One region of the Brenneria nigrifluens DSM 30175 genome, then DNA from elsewhere that is predicted to be linked to it. Evidence: predicted binding sites of a transcription regulator. Region 1 holds the regulator's gene; each other region holds the start of a gene.
The links. Region 1 encodes Fur, which represses iron uptake genes when iron is present. Its sites were predicted from a motif close to ATAATAATGAGAACNACTATCAA; they were not measured.
Positions count from the first base shown of each region.

Region 2: a site for Fur is predicted at 5,564-5,586, ahead of EH206_RS18105 (Nramp family divalent metal transporter). Genes of this name have one in related genera too.
Region 3: a site for Fur is predicted at 6,017-6,039, ahead of EH206_RS14095 (siderophore-interacting protein). Genes of this name have one in related genera too.
Region 4: a site for Fur is predicted at 5,994-6,016, ahead of fepD (Fe(3+)-siderophore ABC transporter permease). Genes of this name have one in related genera too.

Region 1 covers NZ_CP034036.1:3,344,521-3,352,606, forward strand. Annotated here, with positions in the region: gene ybfE (LexA regulated protein) at 1-232, shown strand, start outside; gene EH206_RS15610 (methyl-accepting chemotaxis protein) at 292-1,965, opposite strand; gene fldA (flavodoxin FldA) at 2,363-2,890, shown strand; gene fur (ferric iron uptake transcriptional regulator) at 3,221-3,670, shown strand; gene glnS (glutamine--tRNA ligase) at 3,836-5,494, opposite strand; gene nagE (N-acetylglucosamine-specific PTS transporter subunit IIBC) at 5,673-7,160, opposite strand; gene nagB (glucosamine-6-phosphate deaminase) at 7,479-8,086, shown strand, end outside.
Region 2 covers NZ_CP034036.1:3,853,481-3,861,566, forward strand. Annotated here, with positions in the region: gene hemF (oxygen-dependent coproporphyrinogen oxidase) at 1-648, shown strand, start outside; gene EH206_RS18090 (YaiI/YqxD family protein) at 648-1,094, shown strand; gene maeB (NADP-dependent oxaloacetate-decarboxylating malate dehydrogenase) at 1,156-3,435, opposite strand; gene nudK (GDP-mannose pyrophosphatase NudK) at 3,623-4,219, opposite strand; gene EH206_RS18105 (Nramp family divalent metal transporter) at 4,288-5,526, opposite strand; gene grpE (nucleotide exchange factor GrpE) at 5,751-6,329, opposite strand; gene nadK (NAD(+) kinase) at 6,462-7,340, shown strand; gene recN (DNA repair protein RecN) at 7,425-8,086, shown strand, end outside.
Region 3 covers NZ_CP034036.1:2,987,240-2,995,325, forward strand. Annotated here, with positions in the region: gene EH206_RS14065 (alpha/beta fold hydrolase) at 24-914, shown strand; gene EH206_RS14070 (GntR family transcriptional regulator) at 930-1,646, opposite strand; gene EH206_RS14075 (DUF2848 domain-containing protein) at 1,736-2,431, shown strand; gene EH206_RS14080 (amidase) at 2,431-3,780, shown strand; gene EH206_RS14085 (DUF4286 family protein) at 3,834-4,484, shown strand; gene EH206_RS14090 (MFS transporter) at 4,484-5,806, shown strand; gene EH206_RS14095 (siderophore-interacting protein) at 6,098-6,934, shown strand; gene EH206_RS14105 (condensation domain-containing protein) at 7,426-8,086, opposite strand, start outside.
Region 4 covers NZ_CP034036.1:4,242,241-4,250,326, reverse strand. Annotated here, with positions in the region: gene nadR (multifunctional transcriptional regulator/nicotinamide-nucleotide adenylyltransferase/ribosylnicotinamide kinase NadR) at 1-156, opposite strand, end outside; gene radA (DNA repair protein RadA) at 221-1,606, opposite strand; gene serB (phosphoserine phosphatase) at 1,624-2,601, opposite strand; gene EH206_RS19940 (YtjB family periplasmic protein) at 2,767-3,447, shown strand; gene fepB (Fe2+-enterobactin ABC transporter substrate-binding protein) at 3,497-4,513, shown strand; gene entS (enterobactin transporter EntS) at 4,575-5,870, opposite strand; gene fepD (Fe(3+)-siderophore ABC transporter permease) at 6,053-7,096, shown strand; gene fepG (iron-enterobactin ABC transporter permease) at 7,104-8,086, shown strand, end outside.

The sequences.
Region 1 (8,086 bases):
GCGTCGCCCCGGCCGCCCGAAGACCAATCCGCTGTCACGTGATGAACAGCTAAGAATCAATAAGCGTAATCAACTGCGGCGCGACAAGGTACGCGGGTTGCGGCGGGTCGAATTAAAAATCAACGGCGAGGCGGTCGATATCCTGAACAGCCTGGCTGAACAACGGAACATCAGCCGCAGCGAACTTATCGAGCAGATGCTGTTGGCGCAGTTGGCCGAACAAACGTCCTGAGATAACGATCTCTTATGGCTTGAGCGGCGTCATCCCTGACGCCGATAAAAAAACCGGACTTAGAATTTTTCCCAGTTATCCTGGCTGGGCGGCAACGCTTTTGCGGCCGGCGCGGCCGCTACGGCTTTGGGCGCCGGCGCAGACTTCGCCGCGGACCGCGGTTGCAGATTCTGCTGTTCGGAGAGATGGAATAGCGAAACGGTCTGGTTCAGCAGCGCCGCCTGCTCTTCCAGCGACAGCGCGGCGGCCGAAGCCTGCTCCACCAACGCCGCATTCTGCTGAGTCACGCTGTCCATTTCCGCCACCGCCTGCCCGACCTGGGCTATCCCTTTGCTTTGCTCTTCCGATGCCGAGGCAATCTCACCCATGATATTGGTAACATTCGTCACCGCGCGAACAATGTCGTGCATGGTGTTGCCGGCATCCTCAACCAGATTCGAACCGGTATCCACACATCTGACGGATTCGGAAATCAATCCTTCTATTTCCTTGGCCGCCTGGGCGCTGCGCTGCGCCAGGCTACGCACCTCGCCGGCGACAACGGCGAAGCCGCGCCCCTGTTCCCCGGCGCGCGCGGCTTCCACGGCGGCGTTCAGCGCCAGAATATTGGTCTGGAACGCAATACCGTTAATCACCGTGGTAATTTCGGCGATCTTGCGCGAACTGCCGGAGATTTCCGCCATGGTTTTCACCACGTTCTCTACGATATCGCCCCCTTTCTTCGCCGTGGTGGACGCCTGCAAGGCCAACTGACTGGCATGGTTGGCATTTTCCGCGTTCTGTTTTACGGTGGCGGTCAGCTGTTCCATGCTGGCGGCCGTCTCTTCCAGCGCCGAAGCCTGCTGTTCGGTACGTGACGACAGATCGTTGTTTCCCGCGGCGATTTCCGACGCCCCCTGATAAATCGAGTCGGTACTGTTTCTGATGGTGCTGACCGTGTTCGCCAGGCTGGTTTGCATTTCACGCAACAGCGGGAATAACCTGCCGACGCAGTTACGGCCAAAATCCTTGATGGGCTTTCCCAACTGGCCGGAGGCAATCACGCCGAAGTGATCGCGCAAATCATTTAACGGCCGCACCAGGCATGTCACCAGATAGCGATCGGTAAAGAACAGCAGCAGCAGTCCGATAATCAACCCCGTCAGCAGAATATTTTGACCGATGGTGGTGATCTGTTCAAAACGTACGCCGGCCGCGGCAAATTTCTCCGAGCCAGCCTTATTGAAAGCGCTCATTGAAGCCCCGAACTGACGACTCAACGGCGGGACCACATTTTTAGCCTGCTCCTGGTATTCATCAAACTCGTTCGCCGCCGCTTTTTGATATGAAAGCTCAACGCCCTGAACAATCAAATTATGCCAGTCGCGGCTGACCGCCTGAACCAGCGCATCGTCCAGCCCTGCATGGTCGATGCCATAGAATGATACCAAATCCGCTTTTAACGTATTGAGCGCATTCAGCGCCGACGCCTGTTCTTTATCCGCCGTTTCATTATCGCCATTGCGGCGCGCATCCACGGCGCGGGCCAGGCGCGTGACCATCCGGAAATACTGATCGTTGCCCTGATTAACATAATTCATGTTTTGCACCAGCAGACTGCTGGTCTTGGACGTCGCCGTCATCTCCTTGAAGGAAAACATGGTATATAGCGACACGCCGCCCCATAACACGCAGAAAATGCCAAGTACCCACAACATGGCCGTTCTGATGGCAATGTTCTTTAAAAGTTTCATGGTTCACTCCAGACCTAACGCGCATAAAAAAGATGTTTTGATGGTTAATCAGCGTTGAAGTACAAAATTCAAGCCGCCGGGATATGTGGCCACTCCCTGGCGTTGATGTCCCGTAATATTTAACAAATAAAATCACTTAATTAATCGACAAAACTCAGAGAACATTTACCCCTATCACGGCTTTCGCCAGAGTTTGTTTTCTATTCTGTGAACAATTTCATAACCTTTTATAAATACAAATTTCTTGTCCCCCGGAATTTCAGTTAAAAAATACCCGCCACAATTTACTTCTCCTTACCGATACGAGTTTCTCATGCCGGTTGTGTCTGTTATTATTAGTCGATAAGCGGGTAAAAAACGGCACCATACCATTAAGAATCAAGAGGTTATTTAATTCATGGCACTGATAGGAATTTTCTTTGGCAGTGATACCGGCAATACCGAAAACATTGCCAAGACGATCCAACAGCAGCTGGGAACCGACGTTGCTGAAGTTCATGACATCGCCAAAAGCAGTAAAGAAGACCTTGAAGCTTTCGATATTCTATTGCTGGGTATCCCCACCTGGTATTACGGTGAAGCCCAATGCGACTGGGATGACTTTTTCCCTACGCTGGAAGAGATCGACTTTAGCGGCAAACTGGTCGCTCTGTTTGGCTGCGGCGATCAGGAGGATTATGCGGAATATTTCTGTGATGCCATGGGAACCATCCGCGATATCATCGAACCGCACGGCGCGACCATCATCGGACACTGGCCGACGGAAGGCTATTACTTTGAAGCGTCCAGAGGTCTGGCGGATGACAAACATTTCATCGGTCTGGCTATCGACGAAGATCGCCAGCCTGAACTGACCGCCGAGCGCGTTACCGCCTGGGTGAAACAGATCGGAGACGAGCTGAATTTGCCAGAACTGACGGCTTAAAACCACGTTTTGGCTCTGACAACTCCCCCGTCAGAGCCAAATCAATAGAAAAAACCTTTCATTAAGATTGATACATTTTTTTAACTTCCGGCCACAAATCTGTACAATACCCCTATCGGTTTTGTATGTTCTCCATCGTTTTCCTCATTTGCCAACAATGCATTGCGTGCTACCTCTGTATTGTGCGTGGGAATAACCTTGTTAACATTGCATGGTTTCCATTTTGAATGCACGGTTCTATAATTGAGACGCTATTATATTTTTTGAGCCGACCGATGCCATAGGCTAGATAGCCCCCATTGATTAAGTAAGCAACAGGACTAAACCCGCATGACTGACAATAATATCGCATTAAAGAAGGCCGGCCTGAAAGTCACTCTTCCGAGACTGAAAATTCTGGAAGTACTGCAGGATCCGGAGTGTCACCACGTCAGTGCGGAAGATTTATATAAGAAACTGATTGATATGGGCGAAGAGATCGGTTTAGCGACCGTCTACCGCGTACTGAATCAGTTTGATGATGCTGGTATCGTTACCCGCCATAATTTTGAAGGCGGAAAATCGGTTTTCGAACTGACCCAGCAACATCATCATGACCATCTGATTTGCCTGGATTGTGGCAGAGTGATTGAATTCCGTGATGAGTATATCGAAGCGCGGCAACGTGAAATCGCGGAAAGACACAGCATTAAACTGACCAACCACAGTTTGTATCTGTATGGCCATTGCAGTGAAGGGGATTGCCGTGAAGACGAAACCCTGCACGATGAAAAAAGATAAATCAACCGCATAAAAAAATCGCCGGGAGCGATTTTCAACGTCGTTCGCGACGGCCCATAGGGTGACGGGCAGGATAGCCCGTCATAATAAATCGCCGGGGCGATTTTTAACAAAATAAAACCGCCTCGGCGGTTTTATTTTTTTATCCTGTAGACAACCCTGCGGTTATCCCACCCAGGTATCCCGCAGACCCACCGTACGGTTAAATACCAGATGCTGCGGACTGGAATAAACCCGGTCGGCACAGAAATAGCCTTCCCGCTCAAACTGGTACGCTTTTTCCGCTTCCGCCTGCGCCAGGCTTGCCTCAACAAAGCCATGGGTCACTTGCAGCGATTCGGGATTGATGGTTGACAGGAAATCATCCGCCGCCCCGGGGTTGGCCACGCTGAACAACCTATCGTACAGCCGGAATTCCGCCGGCAGGCCATGCGCCACCGACACCCAGTGAATAACCCCTTTGACCTTGCGTCCATCGGCCGGATCCTTACTCAAAGTGTCCGGATCGTAGCTGCAATAGATGGCGGTGATAACCCCCTGCTCGTCTTTATCAATGCGCTCCGCTTTGACAACATAGGCATTGCGCAGGCGAACTTCCTTGCCCAGCACCAGACGCTTATATTGCTTATTGGCCTCTTCACGAAAATCCGCGCGATCGATATACACTTCGCGGCTGAAGGCCACCTGGCGGGAGCCCATTTCCGGCTTATTCGGATGGTTTGGCATGGTAACCAGCTCTTCATGTCCCGCAGGAAGGTTTTCAATCACCACCTTCACCGGATCCAGCACCGCCATGGCGCGCGGCGCATTGGCGTTAAGGTCGTCGCGGATACAGGACTCCAGCGCCGCCATTTCAACGTTATTATCCTGCTTGGTGACGCCGATACGGTAACAAAACTCGCGGATAGACGCGGCGCTGTAGCCACGGCGACGCAAACCGGAAATGGTCGGCATACGCGGATCGTCCCACCCTTCAACAATCTTTTCCGTTACCAGCTGGTTCAGCTTGCGCTTGGACATGATGGCGTATTCAAGATTAAGGCGGGAAAATTCATACTGCCGCGGATGGCAAGGTATGGTGATGTTATCCAGCACCCAGTCATACAGGCGGCGGTTATCCTGGAATTCCAGTGTACATAGCGAGTGCGTCACCCCTTCCAACGCATCGGAAATACAGTGGGTAAAATCATACATCGGATAGATGCACCACTTGTTGCCGGTCTGGTGGTGTTCGGCAAACTTGATCCGATACAGCACCGGATCGCGCATCACGATAAACGACGACGCCATATCAATCTTGGCGCGCAAACAGGCGGTTCCCTCGGCAAAGCCGCCGTTACGCATTTTTTCGAACAGCTCCAGGTTTTCCTGCACGCTGCGATCGCGGTAGGGACTATTTTTGCCCGGCGACGTCAGCGAACCACGGTATTCGCGGATCTGCTCCGGCGTCAGCTCGTCCACGTACGCCAATCCCTTACCGATCAGCTCCACCGCATACTGATGCAGCTGATCGAAATAATCGGAGGAATAACGCACATCGCCGCTCCATGAGAAACCCAGCCAGTTAACGTCGCGTTTGATCGACTCAACGTATTCAATATCTTCTTTTACCGGATTGGTATCGTCAAAACGCAGGTTGCATTGCCCGTTATAGTCCTGGGCGATACCGAAGTTGAGACAGATAGATTTCGCATGCCCGATATGCAGATAGCCGTTAGGCTCCGGCGGGAAGCGCGTCTGAATACGGTCATGCTTACCGGACGCCAGATCTTCATCAATAATCTGGCGGATAAAGTTTGTTGGGCGGGCTTCAGCCTCACTCATGCTTGGTTCCTCAATGCTTAAACGACATATAACCGCTAATGATCCAACAAGCCAAGCCGGGAAACAACCGTTAGTTTGATTAAATTCCCGGTGAGGAAAAAAAACGGAGCGAGATAGCAATCTCGCCCCGCGATTTCATCTATTTACCATGGTTCACACAGTAAGATGGCGCTTTACGCTACGCTTCGCTGACTTTTTTCAGCGCGGACGCGATGGACTCCGCCTGGGTGCCGACCACAATCTGCACATTCTGCTTATTCAGCCGGATAACGCCCGCCGCGCCCAGCCGCTTGGCCAAGGCTTCATCCACCAGGCTGGAATCCGCCACGTTCAAACGCAAGCGGGTGATGCAGGAATCAATGGCCAGCAGATTGTCTTTACCGCCGACGGCCTGTAAATAGCCGCGGGCCAGCGTGGTCATATCGCCCGACGCCGCCGCCGAGGCGTTTACATCATAGCCGTCCGCTTCACTGCCGCTTACCGACAGTTCGCGTCCCGGCGTCAGCAGATTGAAGCGCAGGATGGTGAAACGGAACGCCAGATAGTAAATAACGAAGAACGCCAACCCCTGCGGTATCAACATATACCACTGCGTCGCCAGCGGGTTGCGGGACGACAGCACCATATCAACCAGTCCGGCGCTAAAACCGAAACCGGCGATCCAATGCATGCTGGCCGCAATAAACACCGAGATCCCGGTGAGCAGCGCGTGCAGAACATACAGCACCGGCGCCACAAACATAAAGGAGAACTCCAGCGGCTCGGTGATGCCGGTAAAGAATGCGGCGAATGCCGCGGCAAGCATAATCCCCGCCACCTTGCTTTTATTCTCCGGGCGCGAGCAGTGATAAATAGCCAGCGCCGCCCCCGGCAGGCCGAACATCATAATCGGGAAGAACCCGGCCTGATAACGTCCGGTAATGCCGGCGACCGCTTTCCCCGCGTCGATGGACTGTTGTCCGGCCAGGAAATTCGGGATGTCGTTAATTCCGGCCACATCAAACCAGAACACCGAGTTCAGCGCATGGTGCAGACCGACGGGGATCAACAGGCGATTGAAAAAGGCGTAAATACCGGCGCCGGTCGCGCCCAACTGCTGAATATACTCGCCAAAAGCGACCAGCGCGTTATAAATGACCGGCCACGCATACATCAGGATAAAGGCGACCAGAATCATCAGGAATGAGGTGAGGATCGGCACCAGGCGCCGTCCGCTAAAGAATGACAGCGCTTTTGGCAGTTCCACCTGACTAAAGCGGTTATACAGCTCCGCGGAAATCACCCCGACCAGAATACCGATAAACTGGTTTTTAATATTGCCGAACGCGGCGGGCACCTGTTCCAGCGGAATTTTCTGGATCATCGACACCGCTTCCGGCGAACCGAGCGTGGTCAGCACAAGGTATCCGACGAAACCGGTCAAGGCCGCGGCGCCATCTTTATCCTTCGACATACCGTAAGCCACGCCGACGGCAAACAGCGCCGCCATATTTTCGATAATGGCCGCGCCCGATTTAATAAACAGCGCCGCCAGGGCATTTTCACTTCCCCAGCCGACCGGATCAATCCAGTAGCCAATCCCCATCAGGAGCGCGGCGGCGGGCAGCGTGGCGACTGGCACCATCAACGCCCGGCCGATTTTTTGCAAATAACCAAGAATACTCACATGTTCCTCTCTTCCCCTGTGGGACAAAAAACTGCCGGTTAAACCTGCTCACAGCCGGGTAAAACCACAACGGGTGGTTTTGGCATGGAGTGTAAGAAAAATATTTCGCTTCACAAATTAAACCCTACCATTATGTGATAACAATCACTAAAAAATCGCATATAAAAAGTTTATACCTGCATAAATCGCCAACTTATTTTAAGATGAAAAAAAACAGGCTACACTGATACGCACTGTTATTTCGCTGCTGAAACGCGCCGCCAAGGCGATTTAGCGCGATACTTATTTAATCGTCCTCAAACAATCAGGAGACCGCTGATGAGACTGATTCCTCTCTCTACCCCCGCTGAAGTCGGCAACTGGGCCGCACGTTATATCGTGCAGAAAATCAACGAATTCAACCCGAGCGCCGCCCGCCCTTTCGTGCTGGGCCTCCCCACCGGCGGTTCACCGCTGGAAGCCTACAAAGCGCTGGTGGCGATGCACCGGGCCGGAGAGGTGAGTTTTAAGCATGTGGTGACGTTCAATATGGATGAATATGTCGGCCTGCCCGCCGAACATCCGCAAAGCTATCGCAGCTTTATGCAGCAGAATTTATTCAATCACGTTGATATTCCTTCGGAAAACATTAACCTGTTGAATGGCAACGCGGAAGATATCGCAGCGGAATGTCGCCGTTACGAAGAGAAAATCAAGTCTTACGGCAAGATCCACCTGTTTATGGGAGGCGTAGGAAATGACGGGCATATCGCTTTCAATGAACCCGCCTCTTCTTTAGCTTCCCGAACTCGAATCAAAACCCTGACGGAAGAGACGCGCCTCGCCAACTCTCGTTTCTTTGACGGCGATGTTAACCTGGTGCCGAAATTCGCCCTTACCGTCGGCGTCGGCACCCTGCTGGATGCCGAGGAGGTAATGATCCTGGT
Region 2 (8,086 bases), 510 kb from region 1:
ATTCATCCGCAAAATCCCTACGTTCCCACCGCTCACGCCAACGTACGCTTTTTCATTGCCGAAAAACCGGGCGAAGAAGCGGTATGGTGGTTCGGCGGCGGCTTCGATTTGACGCCGTTTTATGGTTTCAGGGAAGACGCGGTGCACTGGCATCAGACCGCGCGCGATCTGTGCCGGCCTTTCGGCGCGGACGTTTATCCGCGCTATAAGAAATGGTGCGACGACTATTTTTATCTCAGGCACCGTAACGAAGCCCGGGGCATCGGCGGCTTGTTCTTCGACGATCTGAATACGCCCGATTTCGCGACCTGCTTCGCCTTTATCCGCGCCGTCGGCAACGGATTTGCGCCGGCCTATCTGCCGATTGTCGAGCGGCGCAAAAACCTGCCGTGGGGCGAGCGCGAGCGCGAATTTCAGCTTTATCGCCGCGGGCGCTATGTGGAGTTCAATCTGGTATGGGATCGCGGTACGCTGTTCGGGCTGCAAAGCGGCGGGCGCACCGAGTCGATTTTAATGTCCATGCCGCCGCTGGCGCGCTGGGAATATCAGTATCAACCACAACCCGACAGCCCGGAAGCAGCGCTGTACCGGGACTTTTTACCCGTCAGGGATTGGCTTGACGACAACAACAGCGGAGTAACCGAGTAATGCAGATTTGGGTCGATGCCGACGCCTGCCCCAACGTGATCAAAGAGGTGCTGTTCCGCGCCGCGGAAAGAACGGCGACGCAAACCACCCTGGTGGCCAATCAAGCATTAAAAGTACCGCCGTCGCGCTTTATCCGCACTCTGCGCGTGGCCGCCGGTTTTGACGTCGCGGATAACGAAATCGTGCGCCGGGTTGAAGCGGGCGACCTGGTGGTCACCAGCGATATCCCGCTGGCGGCGGAAGTGATCGAAAAAGGCGGCGTGGCGCTGAATCCGCGCGGCGAGCGATATACCCCGGACACCATCCGCGAACGGCTGAATATGCGCGATTTTATGGATACCATGCGCGCCAGCGGCATACAAACCGGCGGGCCCGCGACCCTCAATCAGCGCGACCGCCAGCAGTTCGCCAACGAGCTGGATAAATGGCTGCGGCAAGCCACCTAAGGCAAGATAAAAAAAGCCCGCCGGAGCGCATACTCCCGCGGGCTTTTTTAGCTCAGGCAGATTACAGCGGCTGGGTTTGCGCCTCAACCACCGCCAGCGCCACCATGTTGACGATACGGCGCACCGAGGCGATAGGCGTCAGGATATGCACTGGTTTGGACACGCCCATCAGCACCGGCCCGACCGTTACGCCTTCCGAGGACGACACGCGCAGCAGGTTATAGCTGATACGCGCCGCTTCCATATTCGGCATAATCAGGATATTGGCCGACCCTTTCAGCGGGCTGTCCGGCATCTGCTCGCGGCGGATCGCTTCCACCAGCGCGGCGTCGCCGTGCATCTCGCCGTCGACTTCCAGCTCCGGCGCCAGTTTGTTCACCAGCGCCAGGGTGGCGCGCATTTTCTGCGCGGTGGGCGAATCAGAAGTGCCGAAGCTCGAATGCGACAACAGGGCGACCTTCGGCTCAATGCCGAAACGACGCACGGTGTCCGCCGCCATCAGAGTAATTTCGGCCAGTTGCTCCGGCGTAGGATCGGAGTTGACGTAGGTATCGGCAATAAACGTATTCCCGCTCGGCAGCATCAGCGCGTTCATCGCGCCGGCCACGTGCACGCCCTCGCGGTAGCCGAACACTCTCTCCACCACGTCGAAATGCTCTTCGTAGGTGCCGATGGTGCCGCAGATCAGCGCATCCGCCTCGCCGCGCAGCACCATAATGGAACCGATCAGGGTCGGATTGCCGATAACCTCGCGCTGCGCCTTTTCCTGCGATATGCCGCGGCGCTTCATGATCTCGAAATATTCGCTCCAGTACTCTTTGAAGCGCGGGTCGGATTCGTTATTCACCACCTCAAAATCTTTGCCGATGGTCAGTTGCAGGCCCAGCTTCTGCAAACGCATTTCGATAACGTTCGGGCGGCCGATCAATATCGGGAACGCCAGCCCCAGGGTCACCAGTTCCTGCGTCGCATGCAGTACGCGCGGATCTTCCCCTTCGGCCAGCACCACGCGGCGCGGCTGCTGACGCGCCTGGGAGAAAATCGGCTTCATAAACAGGTTGGTTTTATAGACGAACTGGGTGAGTTTCTCGATATAGGCGTCGAAATCCTCGATCGGCCGCGTCGCCACGCCGGACTCCATCGCCGCTTTCGCCACCGCCGGCGCGATTTTGATAATCAGACGCGGATCGAACGGTTTCGGAATCAGATACTCCGGCCCGAACGACAGGTCCTGATCGCCATAGGCGGAAGCCACCACTTCGCTCTGTTCCGCCAGCGCCAGATTGGCGATGGCATGCACACACGCCAGCTTCATCTCTTCATTGATGGTGGTGGCGCCCACATCCAGCGCGCCGCGGAAGATGAACGGGAAACACAGCACATTGTTCACCTGATTCGGATAGTCCGAACGGCCGGTGCAGATAATGGCGTCCGGGCGCACTTCTTTCGCCAGCGGCGGCAGGATTTCCGGCTCAGGGTTGGCCAGCGCCAGGATCAGCGGGCGCGGCGCCATGGTTTTCACCATCTCCGACGTCAATACCCCCGGACCGGAACAGCCGAGGAAAATATCGGCGTCGGGGATCACGTCCGCCAGCTTGCGCGTGCCGTTATCCTCAATGGCGTAGGCCGCTTTGGTTTCTTCCATATTTTCATCGCGGCCTTGATAAATCACCCCGCGCGAATCACAGACGACAATGTTATGTTTCTGAAGTCCCAGCGCCACCAGCAGATTCAGACAGGCAATGGATGCCGCGCCGGCGCCGGAAACCACCAGACGCACATCGGAAATGTTTTTCTCCACCACGCGCAGACCGTTCAGCACCGCGGCGGTACAGATAATGGCGGTGCCGTGCTGGTCGTCGTGGAACACCGGGATTTTCATGCGCTCACGCAGTTTTTTCTCAATATAGAAGCATTCCGGCGCCTTGATATCTTCCAGATTGATGCCGCCAAACGTCGGCTCCAGCGCGGCGACAACGTCGATCAATTTATCTGGATCCAATTCGTCCACTTCAATATCGAATACATCAATACCGGAGAACTTCTTAAATAGAACGCCCTTGCCTTCCATCACCGGCTTGCCGGCCAGCGCCCCGATATTACCGAGGCCGAGCACGGCGGTGCCGTTGGAGATCACCGCCACCAGATTCCCGCGCGCGGTATATTTATAGGCGGCCAGCGGATCCTCGGCAATTTCAAGACAAGGGGCCGCGACGCCGGGAGAATAGGCCAGCGCCAGATCGCGCTGGGTAGCCAACGGTTTCGTCGGCGAAACCTGAATTTTCCCTGGAACCGGAAACTGATGAAAATCCAATGCGCTCTGTTTCAATTGATCGTCCATTGTTACACCCTTTACCTATTTTCATTATGGAGAATTAATGAGATTACAAGGGGCCAGTATAATGTGTGTGGTTTGTTAAACTTTGAAGGGCGGCAAAAAGCGGGATTTAATTTCGCTTAATATAATTAATATAATTAATTTACAACTCGATTTTGCCGCCGACGCGGGTTGTCGCTCATGCCGCCGGTTAACGTCCGGCGACTCCCCATTCGGCGAACCAGCCCTCAATATAGGCATGCTGCAACAGCATAATGGTTTTCGCGTCCTTGATACGGCCGTCTTTCACCATGTCCATCGCCTGCGCGAAAGGCAGTTCCAGCACCTCGATATCTTCATCCTCTACGCCCCCTCCGGCGTTTTCCCGCAGGGATTCATCGTACTCGGCGGCAAAGAAGTGCACCCGTTCCGTCACGCCGCCGGGCGACATATAGGCGTCAAACAGCTTTTCGACCTTGCCGATCGTATAGCCGGTTTCCTCTACCGCCTCGTTGCGAATGCACTCTTCGGGGGAATGGTCGTCCAGCAAACCGGCGCAGGCTTCCAGCAGCATGCCGCTTTCATTGCCATTCAGATAGGTGGGAATACGGAACTGGCGCGTCAGAATGACGGTGCCCTTCTCGCGGTTATACATCAGGATGGTCGCCCCGTCTCCGCGGTCGTACACTTCGCGGATCTGGCGTACCACGCCGCCGTTTTTTCTTTTTAAATCATAGATATATTTATGAAGAATAAACCAGTGGTCGGACAACAGTTTCTTTTCGATAATGGTAATTGGCGACGACATAACGGAACCCTAACAAGGAAGAATCAGTGTCCGATGATAAGACGCTACGTAGCGGAATGCACGTAGCGTCATAGCCCGAAAGCCGTACTGACGAGCAGATAAGCATTGAGCGCCACGACAATAAAAACAATCGCTTTTCCGCTATTTTGCACCAGACGGCCGTTTACCATGCTCCCCATTAATTCCCGGTTACCGGTAAATGAGAGCAAAGGAACCAGCGCCAGCGCGATACCGAAGCTCAGCACCACCTGGCTCAGCACCAGCACCCGGGTGGGATCCATCCCCGACCAGATAACGACAAAGGAGGGTAGCATGGTCACGGTACGCCGAACCCACAGCGGAATATGGAAATGAACAAAACCCTGCATCACCACCTGCCCGGCCAGCGTGCCGACCACGGTCGAGGAGAGTCCCGCCGCCACCAGGCTCAGGCCGAAAATGGTCGCCGCCGCCTGGCCCAATAACGGTTCCAGCGTCAGATAGGCGCGATCCAGATCGGCAATATCCTGATTGCCGCTAAAATGGAACGCCGCGGCGGCCGTCGCCATCATCGCCAGATTGACGAACCCGGCTATCGTCATGGCTATCGCCACGTCCACTTTAGTTGCCGCATAACGTTGCGCGCGGGTATGTTTACCCTCGCGCTGCGTCAGGGAAGAATGCAGGTAAATAACATGAGGCATGATGGTTGCGCCCAGCACGCCCGCCGCCAGAAAGACGGCGTCGGACGTCGGCAGGCTGGGGAGCGCCATCCCTTTGGCCAGCGCCGCCATTTCCGGACGCGAAAATACCAGCTCGACGATGTAGGCCGCCGCCACAAACAGCAACAGGCCGCCAATCACCATTTCCAGCGGCTTCTGCCCGCGACTTTGCAGCATGAGAATCAGAAAGGTGGCGATACCGGTCAGGATGGCGCCCTCAAGCAGAGAGACCCCCAGCAGCAGTTTAAAACCGATGGCCGCCCCGATAAATTCAGCCAGATCGGTGGCCATGGCGATAATCTCCGCTTGCACCCAGTAGGCCCAGACCACGGGCCGCGGAAAACGATCGCGAATCAGTTCAGCCAGGTTTTTACCGGTGGCGATTCCCAGCTTGGCCGACAGCAATTGGATCAGCATCGCCATGATATTGGCCCAGACCACCACCCACAGCAGGGTATAGCCATAGGCGGCGCCGGACTGGATATTGGTCGCAAAGTTACCCGGATCGATGTAACCGATCGCCGCGATAAAGGCCGGTCCCATCAAAGAAAGCTTTATCTTTCTCGATCTACGGCTGGCTGACTCGACGACACGGCTATCCGGCATAATATGCCCCTTCTAACGCTGTTGTTTTACTACCCTTACATAAACGATAATGATTATCAAGCGCATTTATAGCGGCAGTGCCGATTCTTCTGATAGCCTAAGATGATGATTCATACAGAAAATAAAAAACACCTTTTTATATCAATCAACATTAATACAGTATAAACAAAAAACCCCACGCCGGAGCATGGGGTTTGCAGCAAGGTAAATTGAATAAAACCCAATCACTCTTTCGCTTTAGATACCGCCACCATCGCCGGGCGCAGCAAACGTCCGTTCAACGTGTAGCCTTTTTGCATCACCAGCATTACGTGATTAGGCTGATGATCGGCTGATTCCAGCATCGTCATCGCCTGGTGGACTTCCGGGTTAAAGGGAACGTTAACCTCTTCAATCACTTCGATACCGAACTTGCGCACCGCATCCAGCAGCGATTTGAGCGTCAGTTCGACGCCTTCAATCACCGGCGCCAGCGCCTCGTTGGATTTATCAGCCGTATCCAGCGCACGTTCAAGGTTGTCAATCACCGGCAACATTTCGCTGGCGAACTTCTCGACGGCGAACTTATGCGCCTTTTCGACGTCCATTTCCGCCCGGCGACGGATATTGTCGGCTTCGGCGCGGGCGCGCAGTACATTATCGCGCTCACGCTGTTGCAGCTCGTTCAATTGCGCCGTCAACTCGGCGATACGCTCATCACGCGGGTCGGTCGAGCCCGACTCGGCTTCCGCTTGTTGCCCTTTTGCCGTCTCCGTTTGATCCAAGACTTGCTCGTCGGGCGTATTCTGTTCTTTACTACTCATGAAATTCTCCGCGTTTTAGCATTAATCCCGCTAGTTGCTTATTATGGGGATCAAAACCGGGGATTCAAGGGAATCAGTCACATATTGGCTGCAACCCGCTCCGGGCACATCACGCTGAGGATAACGACAGCAATGAATAAACCGTTTAATTGCATTGGCATAGTCGGCCACCCGCGCCATCCCACCGCGCTGGCGACCCACGAAATGCTCTATCATTGGCTGACCGGCAAAGGTTATTCGGTATTGATTGAACAGCAGATCGCCCGCGATCTGAACCTGAAGGATGCCCGTACCGCCAGCCTGGCCGATATCGGGCAACAGGCCGATCTGGCGGTAGTGGTTGGCGGCGACGGCAATATGCTGGGGGCGGCGCGGGTATTATCGCGCTATGACATTCAGGTTATCGGCGTTAACCGCGGCAATCTCGGATTCCTGACCGATCTGGATCCCGACCACGCGCAGCAGCAGTTATCCGAAGTATTGAACGGCCGTTATCTGAGCGAACGCCGCTTTATGCTGGAAGCGCATATCTGCCGTGCCGATCAGCCCAGCAGCATTAGCACCGCCATTAATGAAGTGGTGCTGCATCCCGGCAAAGTGGCGCACATGATCGAATTTGAAGTCTATATCGATAACAACTTTGCCTTCTCGCAACGTTCGGACGGACTGATTATCTCCACGCCGACCGGCTCTACCGCCTATTCACTATCCGGCGGCGGCCCGATCCTCACGCCCTCGCTGGATGCCATCGCCATCGTGCCGATGTTTCCCCATACGCTCTCGGCCCGGCCGCTGGTCATCAACAGCAGCAGCACCATCCGGTTAAAATTTTCCCATATCACCAGCGATCTGGAGATCAGCTGCGACAGCCAGATTTCACTGCCGATACAGCAAAAGGAAGAGGTGCTGATTCGCCGCAGCGAATACTGCCTTAACCTGATACATCCTGAAAATTACAGTTACTTCAATACATTAAGCACAAAACTCGGCTGGTCTAAAAAATTATTCTAAAATTTTCACTCACTGCTTTACTGTATATAAAACCAGTTTATACTGTATGCAATTACACCTTGTTATTACATACAGGAAATTATCATGCTGGCGCAACTCACTATCAGTAACTTCGCCATCGTGCGCGAATTGGAAATAGATTTTCAGTCAGGAATGAGCGTCATCACCGGGGAAACCGGCGCCGGTAAATCCATTGCGATTGATGCTCTCGGCCTGTGTCTGGGAAACCGTTCCGACGCCAGCATGGTAAGGCCGGAAGCCGCCCGCGCGGATATCTGCGCCCGTTTCTCGCTGGCCGATACGCTCGCCGCCCGCCGGTGGCTGGAACAAAACCAGTTGGATGACGGCAATGAGTGTCTGTTACGCCGGGTGATTGGCGCCGACGGCCGCTCCCGCGGTTTTATCAACGGCACCGCGGTGCCGCTCTCGCAACTGCGCGAACTCGGCCAGCATCTGATTCAACTGCACGGCCAGCACGCCCATCAATTACTGCTCAGACCCGACCACCAGAAACATCTGCTGGATGCCTACGCGGATGAACCCCTGTTGCTTGGCGCCATGCGGCAAATCTGGCAGCAGTGGCACCAGAGCTGCCGGGCGCTGGCGCAGTTGCAGCAGGCCGCCATCGAGCGGGAGGCGCGACGCGAGCTGCTGCAATACCAGTTGAAAGAGCTGAACGAGTTTGCCCCCCAGCCCGGCGAATACGAACAGATTGACGCCGAGTACAAGCGTCTGGCGAACAGCGG
Region 3 (8,086 bases), 360 kb from region 1:
AGCAACCCACAGGAGACGACGCTATGCCAACTCAACATATCGCCACCACTTCCCGGCTCAATATTGCCTATCTGGAACTGAACCCGCACGGCGAACGGTCGGCAGTGCTGCTGCACGGCTGGCCGGATAGCCCGGCCTGCTGGAAGACGGTGGCGCCGATACTGGCCGACGCGGGCTACCGCGTGCTGGCCCCCGCGCTGCGCGGATTCGCGCCCACGCGCTTCAGGGACGCGGCGACGCCGCGCAGCGGGCAGCTGTCGGCGCTGGGCCGCGACCTGCTGGAGTTTATCGACGTGCTGGGGCTGACGCGTCCGCTGCTGGTCGGCCATGACTGGGGCGCGCGGGCCGCCGCCAACGCCTGCGGTCTGCGCGACGGCATCGCTTCGCATCTGGTGATGCTGTCCGTCGGCTACGGCACCAACGATCCGAATCAGACGATCGGCCTTCAGCAAGCGCGCAACTACTGGTATCACTGGCTGATGGCCACCCCGCGCGGCGCGCGCGTGGTGCGGGAGGAGCGCGAAGCCTTTGCGCGCCAGATGTGGGATACCTGGGCGCCGGCGGGCTGGTACGCAGACGCCGACTTCGACGAGGCCGCGCAGGCGTTTCAGGGCGACGACTGGGCCGAGGTCGTGCTGCATTCGTATCGCCACCGCTGGGGTTTTATCGCCGGCGATCGGGCCTATGATCAGGACGAGGCCCGCCTGAATCCGGCGCCCGTGCTGTCGGTGCCGACCCTGGTGCTGCACGGCGGGGCCGATACCTGCAACCATCCCGATAGCTCGCTCGGCCGCGAGCATTTTTTTCAGGGCAGATACCAGCGGCAGGTACTGGAAGGGATCGGACACTTTCCGCAGCGGGAAGCCCCGCAGCAGGTCGGCCGGGCTATCCTGCAATTTTGTCAGGTGGGGTAAGGCGCGCCCGGCCTCTCAGTAAGCGTGCAGCAGCGCGTGACGAAACGACAGGATATGGGCTTCCACCGCGGCCTGCGCGGCGGCGGCGTCCTGCTGCGCCAGGGCGTCTATCACGGCGCGATGCTCCTCCACCACCTCCTGGCGGTGTTCTTCCCTGGATAGCGTGCTGGCCCAAAAGCGCTGCGAACGGGCGTGCAGCACGCTGAGGATATCGCTCAGCGTGCTGTTGCCGGCGATCTGCGCCAGCGTCTGATGAAATTGATGATCCAGCGTCATCATCAATATCCGGTCGCGGGCCTGGCTGGCCGCGGCAATCTGCTGATTCAGATCGCGCAGTTCGGCGATATGCGCCTGCGTCACGCGCTGGCAGGCCAGCCGTATGCACAGCCGTTCATTGGTGAGGCGCACGTCGATCAGCTCCAGCGCATCGTTAATGGACAGCGGAGATACCATAACGCCCTTACGCGGGATCACCTGGAGTAAGCCCTCGTTCGCCAGACGATGGATAGCCTGATTGACCGGCGTCCGGCCCATATCCAGGTCATTCATCACCTGCGCGGTATTCAAATACTCTCCGGGCTTGTAATTCAAGGTCACCAGCGACTGTTTAAATCGCCGGTAGGCCAGTTCGTTCTGCGACAGTCCGCTCTCCTCCACCGTCGACAATACCTGACGCCGCTCCTCAACGCTCTTCACCCATAGCTCCTGCAACAAAAAAGTCTTTAGACACATAGTACACAAAACATGGCACGAAAATCGCTTAATACCGTAATGAAAGTCGTGTGAAATTTCACAATAATTTTAGTCGGAGCGGGGATTTTATGAAACTGGTCTTTAATTTAGCGCAGAAAAGCGGCGCGGCGGCGCTGGAGGTTGATATCGATCGTCTGGTGATCGCCGGCTGGACCGGGCGCGATCGTCAGGCGGTTTTGCACCATATTCGGGAACTGGAAGCGATCGGCGTGCCTCAGCCTAGTGCAATTCCTCTGTTCTATCGCGTGGCGGCGAATCAGCTCACGCAATCCCCGGTGGTTGAAGTGATCGGCGACGCCAGTTCCGGCGAGGCCGAACCGTTAATCTTTTCCCACGGAGGCGAACTCTATGTTTCGCTGGCGTCGGATCATACCGATCGGCGGCTGGAAGCGCACAGCGTCGCGCTGTCGAAACAGCTGTGCGTCAAGCCGGTGGCGCGGGACGCCTGGCCGCTGCGCGAAGTCATCGAGCACTGGGACAGCCTGATTCTGCGCTCGTGGATCAAGGAGGACGGCGACTTCCGTCTCTATCAGGAGGGCACGCTGGCCGGCCTGCAACCGCCGATGACGCTGCTGCAACGCTATCTGGCGACGGACGCGCCCATCGCGGCGCAGGCTGACGGTCTGGCCATGACCTGCGGCACCATGGCGGCGATTGGCGGCATACGTCCGGCGGCGGAATTCCGCATGGCGCTGGTGGACGAACGTCTGGGCCGCACCCTGAGCCACAGCTATCGCAGCATTGAACTGCCGGTGGTGGCGTGATGGAAAAACTCACTTTACGACAGGCCGCCGCCGGGCTGGCGACGGGCGCGTTCACCAGCGTTGAGCTGACCGAGTCCGCGCTGGCGCGCATCGCCGACCCGCGGGGCGAAGGGGCGCGCGCCTTTACCAGGGTATACGCAGACGCGGCCGGACAACAGGCGCAGGCGGCCGACCGGCGGCGCGCGGCGGGCCGACCGCTCTCGGCGTTGGACGGCGTGCCGGTCTCCATCAAAGACCTGTTCGACGTCGCCGGCGAACCGACCGCCGCCGGCTCCCGCGTGCTGGCGGCGGCTCCGCCCGCCGCAAGCCACGCCGCCGTGGTGGCGCGCCTCTTGCAGGCCGGCGTCGTGGTGGTGGGCAAGACCAATATGACCGAATTCGCCTATTCCGGCCTGGGGATCAATCCGCACTACGGCACGCCGGCCAATCCGTGGGATCGCGACGCGCGGCGGATTCCGGGCGGCTCGTCTTCCGGCGCCGCGGTGGCGGTGGCGGACGGCATGTGTTTCGGCGCGGTCGGCAGCGATACCGGCGGCTCGGTGCGCATTCCGGCGGCATTCTGCGGACTGACAGGCTATAAGCCCACCGCCCGCCGTATTGATGACGCGGGGCTGCTGCCGCTATCGCCGTCACTGGACTCCATCGGCGTTATCGCGCACGGCGTCGCCGACTGTATCGCGCTGGACGGGCTAATCGCCGCGCAACCGCTGACGCCGCAGGCAAGACCGTTGGCGCAGGCGCGCTTTGGCGTGCCGCAAACGCTGGTGCTGGACGGACTGGACGACGCGGTCGCCGCGGCCTTCGATCTGACTCTGCGGCGTCTGGCGCAGGCGGGAGCGCGCATTGAAGCCGTGCCCTGCGCGGCGTTCGCCGAACTGGCCGCCATCAACGCCGCCGGCGGCTTCACCGCGCTGGAGTCATGGCGCTGGCATCAGTCATTGATCGCCGGCCATGCGGACGAGTACGACCCGCGGGTGCTGTCGCGTATTCGTCGCGGCGCCGCGCTGGGAGAAAGCGATCGGCTGCTGCTGGCGCAGCAGCGCGCCGACTGGCAGCGGCGGGTGAGCGCCGAAGTTCAGGACTACGATGCGCTGCTGATGCCCACCGTCCCCTTTATCGCCCCGACCATCGCCGAACTGGAGACGGATGACGACGCCTATTTCCGCATCAACGGCGCGGCGCTGCGCAATCCTTCGGTAATCAATTTCCTGGACGGCTGCGCCCTTTCGCTGCCGTGTCAGCCGCCGGGCGATGCCCCGGTCGGGCTGATGGCGGCGGGATTGCCGCTGCATGACGACGCGCTGCTGGGGTGGGCGCTGTCGATTGAGCGTTGCCTTGCCGACGCCTAATTTTCCGGCGGCATCGCCGTCTTATTTGAGTTAACAGGAGAATATCCATGGCTATTTCCCCTTCCCCCAATGGAATGCTGCTGGTCGCCACCGATGTCGCCGCGCAGGATGAGGCGGATTTCAATCGATGGTACGATCGCGAGCATGTGGAAGAACGAGTACGCATCCCCGGTTTCCTCAGCGGCACGCGCTATCAGGCGTCGCAGGGCGGCCGCAAATATCTTGGCCTGTATAAAACCCTTTCCCTGGAGTGCTTTACCTCGTCGGCCTATCAGGCCGCCTTTACCCGTCAGACCGCCTGGTCGGAAACCAATCTGCGCCGCATGCGCGATCCGATGCGCCGGGTCTGCGCGGTGCAAGCCGTGACCGGACAGGGCACCGGCAGCCAGCTCAGCATACTGGCGCTTGAACCGGCGCCGGATAGCGCGCTGATCGATAGCGTTCTGCGTCTGGGGGAAACGCTGTCGGCCGAAGCGGGATTTGTCGCCAGCAGCCTGCTGTTGCCGGACGCCGCGCTGAGCACGCCGCTGCCCAACGAGTCCCGCGATTCACGCCCCATGCTGCCGCTGCTGTTGGTGGAAAGCAGCGGCCCCGCCGCCGCCGCGCATCTGAGCGCCCTGGCGAGCCGCGCGTTGAACCTATCTGCCGATAACTTTCTGCACTACGCCTTCAATTGGCAACTTACCGCACAGGAGCTGAAATGATGAATACCGCTACCACCGAAACGGCGCCAGGGGCGTCGCCGCAGGAACAGACCGCCGCAACGCCGAATACCGGTAAGCTGGCCGCGGCCAGCTCCATCGGCACCGCGCTGGAATGGTATGACTTTACCGTTTACAACATTATGGCGGCGCTGATTTTCAATCATGTGTTTTTCCCGTCGTTCGACCCGCTGGTGGGCACCATTCTGGCGTTTTCCACCTATGCCGTCGGCTATGTTTCGCGGCCGATCGGCGGCATCGTCTTCGGCCACCTGGGCGACGTGCTGGGACGGCGTTTTGTGCTGGTCGCCACGCTGATCATCATGGGGGTGACCACGGCGCTGATGGGGATACTGCCCGGCTACGCAACCTGGGGGGTCTGGAGCCCGCTACTGCTGGTCACGCTGCGCTTTGTGCAGGGCATCGCGCTCGGGGGAGAATGGGCCGGCGCCGTGCTGCTGTCGATGGAGCACGGCAAGCCGCATCAGCGCGGGCGCAACGCTTCGTTCGCCCAGGTCGGGCCGTCCTGCGGCACGCTGATCGGCACCGGTTTTATTACGCTGGTTACGTTGTCGATGTCGGCGGACAGTTTCCAACTGTGGGGCTGGCGCATTCCCTTTCTGCTAAGCCTGGTGCTGGTCGTCTTCGGCCTGTGGCTGCGCCGCGGCGTCGGCGAGACGCCCGCCTTTCTCAAACTGGAAAAAAACAAGGATATTACCCAGGCGCCGATCCGCGAGGTGTTCAGCCGGCATCTGCGCTCGCTGCTGATCGCCGGCGGGGCGCGCATCGGTTCCGACGTGCTGTACGCGCTGGTGGTGGTCTTTACCCTGACCTACGTGACGACGGTGCTGCACCTGCCGCGGCCGCTGGCGCTGACGGCCACCATGCTGGGAGCCTGCGGCAACGCCATCGCCGTGCCGCTGTTCGGTATGCTTTCCGACCGCTTCGGACGTCGCCCGGTATATATGGGCGGCGCGCTGGCGGCGGTGATCTGGGCGTTTGTCTTCTTCGTACTGCTGGACAGCGCGCAGCCGGTGCAGATCTGCATCGCGGTGGTGGTCGGGTTGCTGATTCATGCGGCGATGTACGGGCCTCAGGCGGCGTTCGTCACCGAGCAGTTTCCCACCCACGTACGCTACGCGGGGTCGTCGCTGGCCTATACACTGGCGGGGATCGTCGGGGGCGGTTTTGCGCCATTGATCATCACGTCGCTATTCAGCGCTTACGGCGGCACGCTGGCGATCTCCCTGTATGTGTCGCTGGCGCTGTTTATCACCCTCTGGGCGGTATGGGCCGCCAGAGAAACGGCGCATAAGCCGCTTTAAAAGCGGGATCCGATCTGTTGCAGGGCTACAAAAGGCGCTACAACAGACCGGCAGGGGGCCGTTCAAACCACTCTTACGCTGAAAACGGAGTTGAGTAGTGGAACGGCCCTCCCTATCGTTACCTCAACCTTATTACTCGTCACCGCGGTTAACCGGAAAATCGCCCTTTATATCCCCGCCCTGAATGAAGGAAAAGATTTTACCATACGCTTGATAATGATAATTAATATTAAAAAAGATAGCTGATACACTGAACGGACAAAAAACCATCTTTCCTGAGGGAGAAGAACGATGTCCACACCAAACGAAGCCCCCAAGACGACGTACCGCCCGGCGCCTCCGCGGTTGGTACAGGTTAAAGAAATTAACGACATTACGCCCGGTCTGCGCTCTATTACCTTCAGCGGTGAAAATCTGCATGACTACCCGCCGGACTGCGAAGGCTGGCATCTGAAAATTCTGTTGCCCCGCGAAGGAGAGCAGAAGCCCGCATTACCCACCCTCACCCCGCAGGGACCGCAGTGGCGGGAGAATGAGGTGCCGCCGTTTATCAGAACCTACTCGGTACGCGCTATCCGGCTGGCGCAACGCGAACTTGATATTGAATTTGCCATGCACGACGGCGCCGAGGGGCCGGCGTTGAATTTTGCCCGGCGGGCGCGCCCCGGCGACTGGATAGGCATCTCCAATCCCGGCGGCCCCGATCCGATGCTGCCGGAAGCGAAGCACTATTTTATGGCCGGCGATCCCACTTCGCTGCCGGCGATCGCCGCCCTGTTGGAGAAAATGGCGCCCGAGGCGCAGGGTAAAGTGGTTATTCGCGTGGATAACGCCGGCGATACGCTGGATCTGCGCAAACCGGCGGGCGTGGAGGTCGTCTGGCTGACGGGGGATATCTCCCTGACGGACAGGCTGGTGGATATCTTTACCTCCTGGCCGTTACCCGCTCAGGACGTCACTTTCTGGATTGCCGGCGAAGACCGGATGATCAAAGCGCTGCGCCGTTATATCCGCCGGGAAAAGGGGTACGACCGCCAGCGGATCTACGCCATTCCCTACTGGCGCCACGGCTATGATGAAGAGCGTTATCACGATCTGCGGCATGAAATTATGGATAGTCAGGAGTAAGCCCCCAAAGGGCCGAGGGGTCCCCCACAAATCTGGGAAAGGGATGTCTGTAAGCGCAGTGAGGGTTTCGTGCGCACTAACCTCAGTCGATTTCTGCGACCGTCGAAGCACGCGCCCGACATGGGGCGGTTCAGGCGCCGCCGCCCCATGGCCCCGGGCTTTTCGCGAAATGATGAACCCCGTTGGGGTTCACCCTACGGGCCAACGCAAGCGTTGTTCCATTTTGCGTTGCAAAATGGTGTCGTCGCTACGCGATGCCTTCGGCGTTCGTGACCGCTGGTCGGGCCGCCATTGACGCGGAATACTCGTCCCATCCATGGGACTCGCCCTAACGGGCCAGCACAAGTGCTGTTCAAAAACGCTCCCGGCGTTTTTGTCCGGCGCGGCACTGGCTTTCGCGGCGTCCCTGCCGCTCACCCGGCGGTCACGCCCACCTCAGCGCGATTTTTTACGCGAAGGAAAACCTTTAAAACCCCTACCCCGCCCACCGCCTATACCAGGTTATCCTTACCTTCGGCCAGCAATAGCCGCCAGCCGTTAAGGGTGGGATTTTTCATCAGCGAGACGAAATCGACCTCGTACCCTTCACTGCGCCAGTGGGCGATCAACGACATAATGCGCACCGAATCCAGACCGTATTCGAGCAGGTTTTCATCATCGCCGATATCCTCGCCGTCAGCGTCGAGCATCGGCAACAGCAGCTCGCGCAGGCGCGCTTTGTCCCAGCCCGGCGTCATGGCGTCCGGCGCCGCAACCAGACTCGCGGGATTCTCCGCCTCCGGCGGCGGTAGCAGCGACGCCAGCGGCAACTGAGCCGCCCGCTTTTCCGCCAGGCGGGCAAACACCCTGGTAAGGGTGGCGGCGATCAGATCGACCCTTGCGGCGTCATAGTGTTGTGAGCGGTAGCTCATCAGCACGCGTATCGACGTCTCGCCGGCGATAATCTCTTCCATCACCTCGAACTGCAGGCCCAGCAGCGATTCGCTCTTTTGCGGATCCACCTGTCTGAAAGAGACGCGGCTCCCGTCATGCAAGGTAAAGCAGCCGTTCAGTTTGTTCTTGGCGTGCAACTGGATAAATACTTCGAATATATGCCGGCCGTCCGGGCTATCCCCGTCCGGCAGCGCTTCTTCAACCAGGTCGATGGGAACG
Region 4 (8,086 bases), 900 kb from region 1:
GTGCAGCGCTTCAAGCTTCTGCGCGCTGGGGCTTTTGATCTTGGCGTTAAGCAACTGGCTGAGATAGCCCTTGGTCATCTCCGTCGCATCGGCGACCTGCTGCAAGGTACATCCCTTTTGCCGGATGGCGGATTTCAGATAATCGAATGGCGACATAGTCCGACGCTCCTGTTTAGTGTACTAAACAAGATACCACAGCGCGCCGGATGCGTGGCGGAATTTACAGCTCATCAAGGATATCCAGCGCGTCGGCCAGTTTTTTGACGCCGAAAACCTGCATATTGGCCGGCGGTTTTTTCGGCATGTTGGCGTGCGGCACGATGGCGCGTTTAAAGCCGTGCTTGGCCGCTTCCGCGATACGCTCCTGGCCGCTGGGCACCGGGCGGATCTCCCCCGCCAGCCCCACCTCGCCGAACACCACCAGATCCTGCGGCAGCGGGCGATCGCGCAGGCTGGAGACCAGCGACAGCAGCAGCGCCAGATCGGCGCTGGTTTCCGTCACCTTGACGCCGCCGACCACGTTGACGAACACGTCCTGATCGGACATCTGCAGGCCGCCGTGGCGGTGCAGTACCGCCAGCAAAATGGCCAGCCGGTTTTGCTCCAGCCCCACCGCCACCCGCCGCGGGTTGGCCATCATCGACTGGTCCACCAGCGCCTGAATCTCCACCAGCAGCGGGCGCGTGCCTTCCCACACCACCATCACCGAACTGCCGGAGGTGATTTCGTCGCCGCGGCTGAGGAAAATGGCGGACGGATTGCTGATTTCACGCAGCCCCTGTTCGGTCATGGCGAACACGCCCAGCTCGTTGACCGCGCCGAAACGGTTTTTATGGCTGCGCAGGGTGCGAAAACGGGAGTCGGCGTCGCCGTCCAGCAGCACGGAACAGTCGATGCAGTGCTCCAGCACTTTCGGGCCGGCCAGCGAACCGTCTTTGGTGACGTGGCCGACCATAATGATGGCCACGCCGCGCGTCTTGGCGAAGCGGGTCAGATAGGCGGCGGTTTCCCGCACCTGCGCCACGCTGCCGGGAGACGACTGGATATCGGCCAGGTGCATCACCTGAATGGAGTCGATCACCATCAGCTTCGGCTGTTCCTGTTCGGCGATCAGGCAAATCTGTTCGATGCTGGTTTCGGAAAGCATATTCAGGTTGTGGGCGGGCAAACCGAGGCGGTGCGCGCGCATCGCCACCTGCTGCAACGACTCCTCCCCCGTCACGTACAGGGTTTTCATCTGTTCGGACAGTTTGCACAGCGTTTGCAGCAGCAGGGTGCTTTTACCCGCGCCGGGGCTGCCGCCGATCAGAATGGCGCTGCCCGGCACCACGCCGCCGCCCAGCACCCGGTCGAACTCCTGAAAACCGGTGGAAAAGCGCGGCAACGCCTCCAGGCTGATTTCCGACAGCTTTTGCACCCGGCTGACGCCCGCGCTCTCGCCGGCGTAGCCCGTCAGGCGATCGGATCGCGAAGAGGAGGAGGCCGCCGCCAGACGAACTTCGGTAATGGTGTTCCAGGCGTGACAGGCGCTGCACTGTCCCTGCCAGCGTGGGTAATCTGCTCTGCATTCATTACATACGAAAGCGCGTTTGACTGCTTTTGCCACGGATCACCTCGCTTGAATTAGCGTTTTTCGTGTCTCATGCTGCCGCTGAGGATGCACAGCACGCCGGTCAGGTCGGCATGACGAATGGTGACGGCCGACTGTTCGTTGACTTTCGGTTTGGCATGATAGGCGATGCCCAGGCCGGAGGCTTTGATCATCAGCAGATCGTTGGCGCCGTCGCCGATGGCCACCGTCTGCTGCGGGGGAATCTCCAGTTTCTCCGCCAGTTGGCGCAGCGTGGCGGCTTTGTATTTGGCGTCGATAATCGGCCCGACGACTTCGCCGGTCAGTTTACCGTCCCGCACGCCCATCTCGTTGGCGACGGCGGCGACCAGGCCCAGTTCGTCGCGCAGATAATCGGCGAAATAGGTAAATCCGCCGGAGGCGATGGCGATGTGCCAGCCGGCCGCCTGAAGCTGCGCGACCATATCGGTCAGCCCCGGCATTAGCGGCAGGGTTTGGCGAACTTGATGCAGAATATGCGCATCGGCGCCTTTCAAGGTGCCCACCCGCTGGCGCAGGCTGGCGGCAAAGTCCAGCTCGCCGCGCATCGCCCGTTCGGTCACTTCGGCCACCAAATCGCCGGTGCCCGCCAGTTTGGCGATTTCGTCGATGCATTCAATCTGAATCGCGGTGGAGTCCATATCCATCACCAGCAAACCCGGCGACCGCAGGGTGGGGGCGTTGCGCATGGGGGCAACGTCCATATTCAGTTCATGCGCCAGCTTGCTCGCCCGCGGCGTCAGCGTGCCCGCCAGCCGCACCACCTGATAATCCCCCACGCTCCACGCGCTGACAATCACCATCGCCGCGCCCAGTCGACGCTGATAGCGGGCCAGCAAATTCTTGTCCAGCACGTCGCTGTACAGCACCCAGCCGCTATCCCCGGCGCGGTAATCGAGCGGCATCACTTCATCGCCGCTCAGCGACAGCGGCAGTCCGGGCCAATGGTTAATCTCGTCCGGGAGATCACGATAGGTCAGACTATTCGTCATGGGGCAGATCCTCTACTGGCGGTAATGATATGACTGGGTACAATATGTTCGGCGCGTGTACGTATCCGGCAGCCACAAAGATATCGGTCGCAAAACAGGGCAACAAGCTATCCTATCGTCAACGCTTCTGGCAACATAAAGTATCCAAAACGCGTAAGGATTATCATGGTTCGGGCCCGGATAAAATTCCGCCTTCATCGTACAGCCATTGTGCTGATTTGCTTAACTCTGCTGGTGATATTGATGCAGGGGGCGTCCTATTTCAGCCTGAGCCACCAGATGGCGCGCTCCGAGCAGGTTGAAGAGCTGGCGCGCACCTTGACCAGACAGGTCGCCTACTCCCTGTCGCCGCTGATGGAAAGCGCCGCCGACGACAGCCAGAAAATTCATGACATCCTCAGGCAACTCACCGATCATAGCCGCATTCTGGATGCCGGCATTTATCAGCAGGACGGTTCGCTGCTGGCCCGCGCCGGCGAGCAGGTTCCACTCCGGGACCGGCTGGCGCTGGATGGTAACCGGGTCGGCAGCTACTTTAATCATCAACTGGTGCAGCCGATCGAGGGGAAAGACGGCCCGATAGGGTTTCTGCGCGTTACCCTCGATACGCATGTGCTGGCGACGGAAGCGAAGCAGGTGGATAACACCACCAATATTCTGCGTTTAATGATCCTGCTGTCGCTGGCCATCGGCATCATTCTGACCCGCACCCTGCTGCAGAACCGCCGCACCCGCTGGCAGCAGTCGCCCTATCTGCTCACCGCCGGCACGCCGGTAAAGGAGGATGACGGCGCGGAGGATGAAGCCGGCGCGGATGGCGACGGGCGGGGAAAGAAGGAAGGTTAGTGGCTCAATGCCGGTATTTTCAGTCAGATATCAGAGGAATAACACGGTCATGCACGGTATGTTAAGCGTTATTGTTCGTAGAATAGTTGTCATCATATGCGGTGTATTGCTGGCCGTTATCGCCATAGGTTGCGATAACAACGAGGTTTCCTCTCCTTCATCCGTTCAGCCGCAACCTGACGGTTGGCCGCGCACCTTCCAGACGCTCAAGGGGCCGCTGACGTTACCCCGTCCGCCGCAGCGCATTGTCTCAACCAGCGTGACGATTACCGGTTCTCTGTTGGCGATAAACGCGCCGGTTATCGGCTCAGGCGCCACCAGTCCCAATGTATCCGTCGCCGATGGCCGGGGTTTTTTCTCCCAGTGGAGTAAAGTGGCCGCGGAGCGCGGCGTGAAGCCGCTTTATATTACTGAACCCAATGCGGAGGCGGTTGCCGCGGTCGCGCCCGATCTGATTGTTATCGCGGCTACCGGCGGAGATTCAGCGTTGAAGTTGTACGATCAACTGGCGGCCATTGCTCCGACGCTGGTGATCGACTACGGCGATAAAAGCTGGCAGCAGTTGTCCCGGCAATTGGGTGATATCACCGGGCATAAAGCGGATGCCGAGAGGGCGATCGCGCAGTTTGAACAACGGGTGCAGGCGGTAAAACAGGCAATTACCTTGCCGCCGCAGCCGGTCTCTGCTCTGGTCTACTACGAGGACGGGCGCGGGGCGAATATCTGGACCAAGGCATCGGCTCAGGGGCAGTTGCTGAGCGAACTCGGTTTTCAGCTCGCCACCCTGCCGGAGGGGGTAAAAACCGAGACCAAGCAGGGTAAGCGCCAGGATATTGTGCAGATTTCCGGTGAAAATATGGCGGATAGCCTGAACGGTAAAAGCCTGCTGCTGTTTTCCGCCGATGACAGCCTTATCCGCGAAGTGATGGCGAATCCGTTCCTCAGTCACCTGGAACCTGTGATAAACCATCATATCTGGGCGATGGGAACAGATACCTTCCGGCTGGACTATTACAGCGCCAGCAATATGCTCGGCAATATTGAGCGATATTTTGCCAAGTCCTAGATTGCCTCCACGGTTATCCGTGGGGGCAATAACGGCGATTCGCGGTGCAGTGAACGGGAGATCAGGGCTGGCCGGCTGGTTCTGTGTCCGCGTCGGAAGATGGCCTGTCCGTTTCGTGCAATAAGGCCGGATCGCCCAGGGTACAATGACGCAACGGGCGTATGCAGGCGGCCAGCAGCATGCACAATAGCGCGGCTGCGGCGCCGAATGACAGAATGCTCATCGCCGGCGTTAATACTTTTCCCATCATTCCCAGCCCTAAAGCGCCGATTGAATCTCCCGTCACATCCTGCGCGGTTCCCAGACTGTTTACCCGTCCCAGCAGGTGATCCGGGGTATGGCTTTGGATCAGGGTAAACTGCAGCAACGAGGTAATCGCGTTCAGGTAGCCATAGCATACCAGCGCGAACAGGGCAGGTATGATATTGCCCGCCAGCCCGAGCGAAGCCACGGACAGAAACGCGCCCACGGCGCACCCCAGCAGGATGCGGCCCGGCCGCTGCACCCGCGAAACCCAGCCGCTGGTGAAAGCTCCCATCATGGCGCCCAGAGGGACCGCGGAATACATTAGTCCGATGGCGGATGGCCCGGCATGATATACGTCGCCGGCCAGCGCGGGGAAGAGTACGCGCATGGCGCCCACGATGCTCACCAGCATACCAATCAGCACCACGCTGCCGACGATTTTATGCGCACAGACAAATTTTATCCCGCTTGCCAGCGCGCGCAGCGGATGTTCCGGCTGCTGCTGTTCCGGCTTCATGGTCGGCAGACGCACCAGCGGGAGCAGTGTGGCCAATGTCCCTACTGCGGCCACGGCAAAATTCCAGCCCACGCCGCCAGCCACAATAATGACCCCGCCCAGCGCCGGCGACAGAATGGCGCCGAGTCTGACGGTCAGCATGCTCAGCGCGCCGGCGGCGGGAAGGTTCTTTCGTCCCACCAACAGCGGGATTACCGCCATCAGCGCCGTCATGCCCAACGCGCCGAAAAAACCATCCCAGGCGGCCAGCACATACAGCGCGATCAGCGACGGCGCGTCGGCAAAGGCATTGATACTCAGCGCGACAAAACCCAGCCCGCAGGTTCCCCGGGCGAACAGGATCAGCTTGCGGCGATCGAAACGATCCGCCAGTACGCCCCCCAGTATCAACCCCGCGAACATGCCGACGCCGTCCAGGGCGACGGCAATCCCCACCTGAAGCGTGGAGCCCGTCATGTTTTGGATCTGTACGGGCACCCCGACGGCCAGCATGCCAAGCGCGAATACCGATAACATACGGGCAACGAAGATCGCCCGGAAATGCCTATTGTTTTTCAGCAAGCTGAAATCAAGCAGGATGGATGATTTAGCCATGGTTTTCCCTGCAAAGGAGGATTAGTAAGCGGTCCGGCGAATCAGCCGGGTGTCAATCCGGCAAACACAAGGTATATGTCAATGTATTTGATGAAAAAGTCATGCTACCATAGCTTGGCTTCAACGTTAATGATAATAATAATCATATACATTTAAATTGGTTAAGAGGGCTATAATCGGAGATGTCACATCATCCGACACACCATGATGCCGTACGCCCGGCCCCCTTTTTTCTCCAGCGCGGCCGTTTGCGGCGTCTGTCCGGGGTGGCGATCGCGCTGGGCGTTATTGCGCTGGCCGCTGTCGCCAGCCTGATGCTGGGCGCCAAGTCTATTCCTCCGCAAACCGTTTGGTTAAGCCTGACGGGGCAGCTTGCCAACGCCGACAGCACCATCATTCTGAATGCCCGTCTGCCGCGCACGCTGGCGGGGATTATTGTCGGCATGGCGCTGGGGGGCGCCGGCGCGGTAATACAGGCGCTGACCCGTAATCCGCTGGCGGATCCCGGTATTCTGGGCGTCAACGCCGGCGCCAGTTTCGCCATTGTGCTGGGCATTACCCTGTTCGGCATTACCGGCATGGCGTCCTGGCTCGGCTTTGCCTGGGGCGGCGTGCTGGTGACCAGTATTGTGGTGTGGATTATCGGTACGTTGAGCGGCGGGCGTATTAATCCTGTCCGGCTGACGCTCGCCGGCGTTGCGTTAAGCGCGGTATTAACCGGCATCACCTCTTCCATTTCATTGCTTAATCCACAGGCGTTTGATCAACTGCGTATCTGGGAAGCCGGTACGCTGGACGTTCGTTCCATGCACAATATCGCGCTGGCCACCCCGACCATTATCCTTGGCTGCATACTGGCCCTGATGGCCGCCCGCTCGCTGAATACCCTCAGCATGGGGGAAGATATCGCCGCCGCGCTGGGAACCAACGTCATTCTGGTTCGCTGTCTGGCGATGCTGGCGATTATGCTGCTGTGCGGCTCCGCCACCGCGCTGGTCGGCCCCATCGGTTTTGTCGGTCTGATGATCCCGCATATCGCGCGCTGGTGGGCGGGATCGGATCAGCGCTGGATCCTGATTTACTCCCTGCTGTTCGCGCCCATTCTGCTGCTCTGTGCGGATATTGCCGGACGCCTGTTGGTTCCGGGCGAACTGCGGGTTTCCATTGTTACCGCCTTTATTGGCGCGCCAGTACTGATTTGGCTGGTGCGCCAACGTAAAGCCTGAGGAAAATATGATCACCAGAACGCTCAGCCTTAGTGCGCCTTTCGGGCTGATAAGCGGTCGGTTCTCCCGCCGCGTAATATGGATTAACGGCATATTGCTCATCGCCAGTACGTTGCTGGTTATTCTGGCCGTCAGTCTCGGCACCCTGCAATTATCGCCGTTCGATATCTGGCAGGCGTTGACCGGCAAGGGAGAACCGGGCACCGTCACCGTCGTCACCCAGTGGCGCACTCCGCGGGCGGTTATGGCTTTGCTTCTGGGCGCGGCCCTCGGGGTCAGCGGAGCGATTTTTCAGTCCATTATACGCAACCCGCTGGGCAGCCCGGATATTATCGGCTTCAGCAGCGGGGCTTATACCGGCGCCTTAGTCACCATTATTTTACTAAATGGCGGCTACTACGAGATCGCCAGCGGGGCGGTGACCGGCGGCGTCATTACCGCGGCGGCGGTCTATCTGCTGGCATGGCGAGAGGGCATAGTGGGATTTCGCCTGATTATCGTCGGTATTGCGATTAGCGCGATACTGGCGGCCTTTAATACCTGGCTGATCATTACCGGATCGCTGGAGAGCGCCATGACCGCCGCGCTGTGGGGAACGGGGTCATTAAACGGCGTGACCTGGGCCAAAGGGCAGCCCGCCGTGGCGATTATTCCCATCGCCATCGCGGCGGCGCTGCTGATGGGAAAGCGTTTGCAACTGCTGGAAATGGGGGATGACAGCGCGCGATCGCTGGGGGTTAATGCGGAAGCCAGCAGGCTGTGGCTCATGCTGTTCGGCGTTATCCTGACCGCCGTGGTGACGGCGACGGCCGGTCCCATCTCCTTTATTGCGCTGGCGGCGCCGCAAATCGCCCGTCGTTTAATGCGGGCCAGTTCAGTACCGTTATTTTCATCAGCCATGATCGGGGCCATTTTGCTGTTGTCGGCTGATATTGTCGCCCAGCACGCCTTTGCCGGAGTACAGCTCCCGGTGGGGGCGGTCACCGTCAG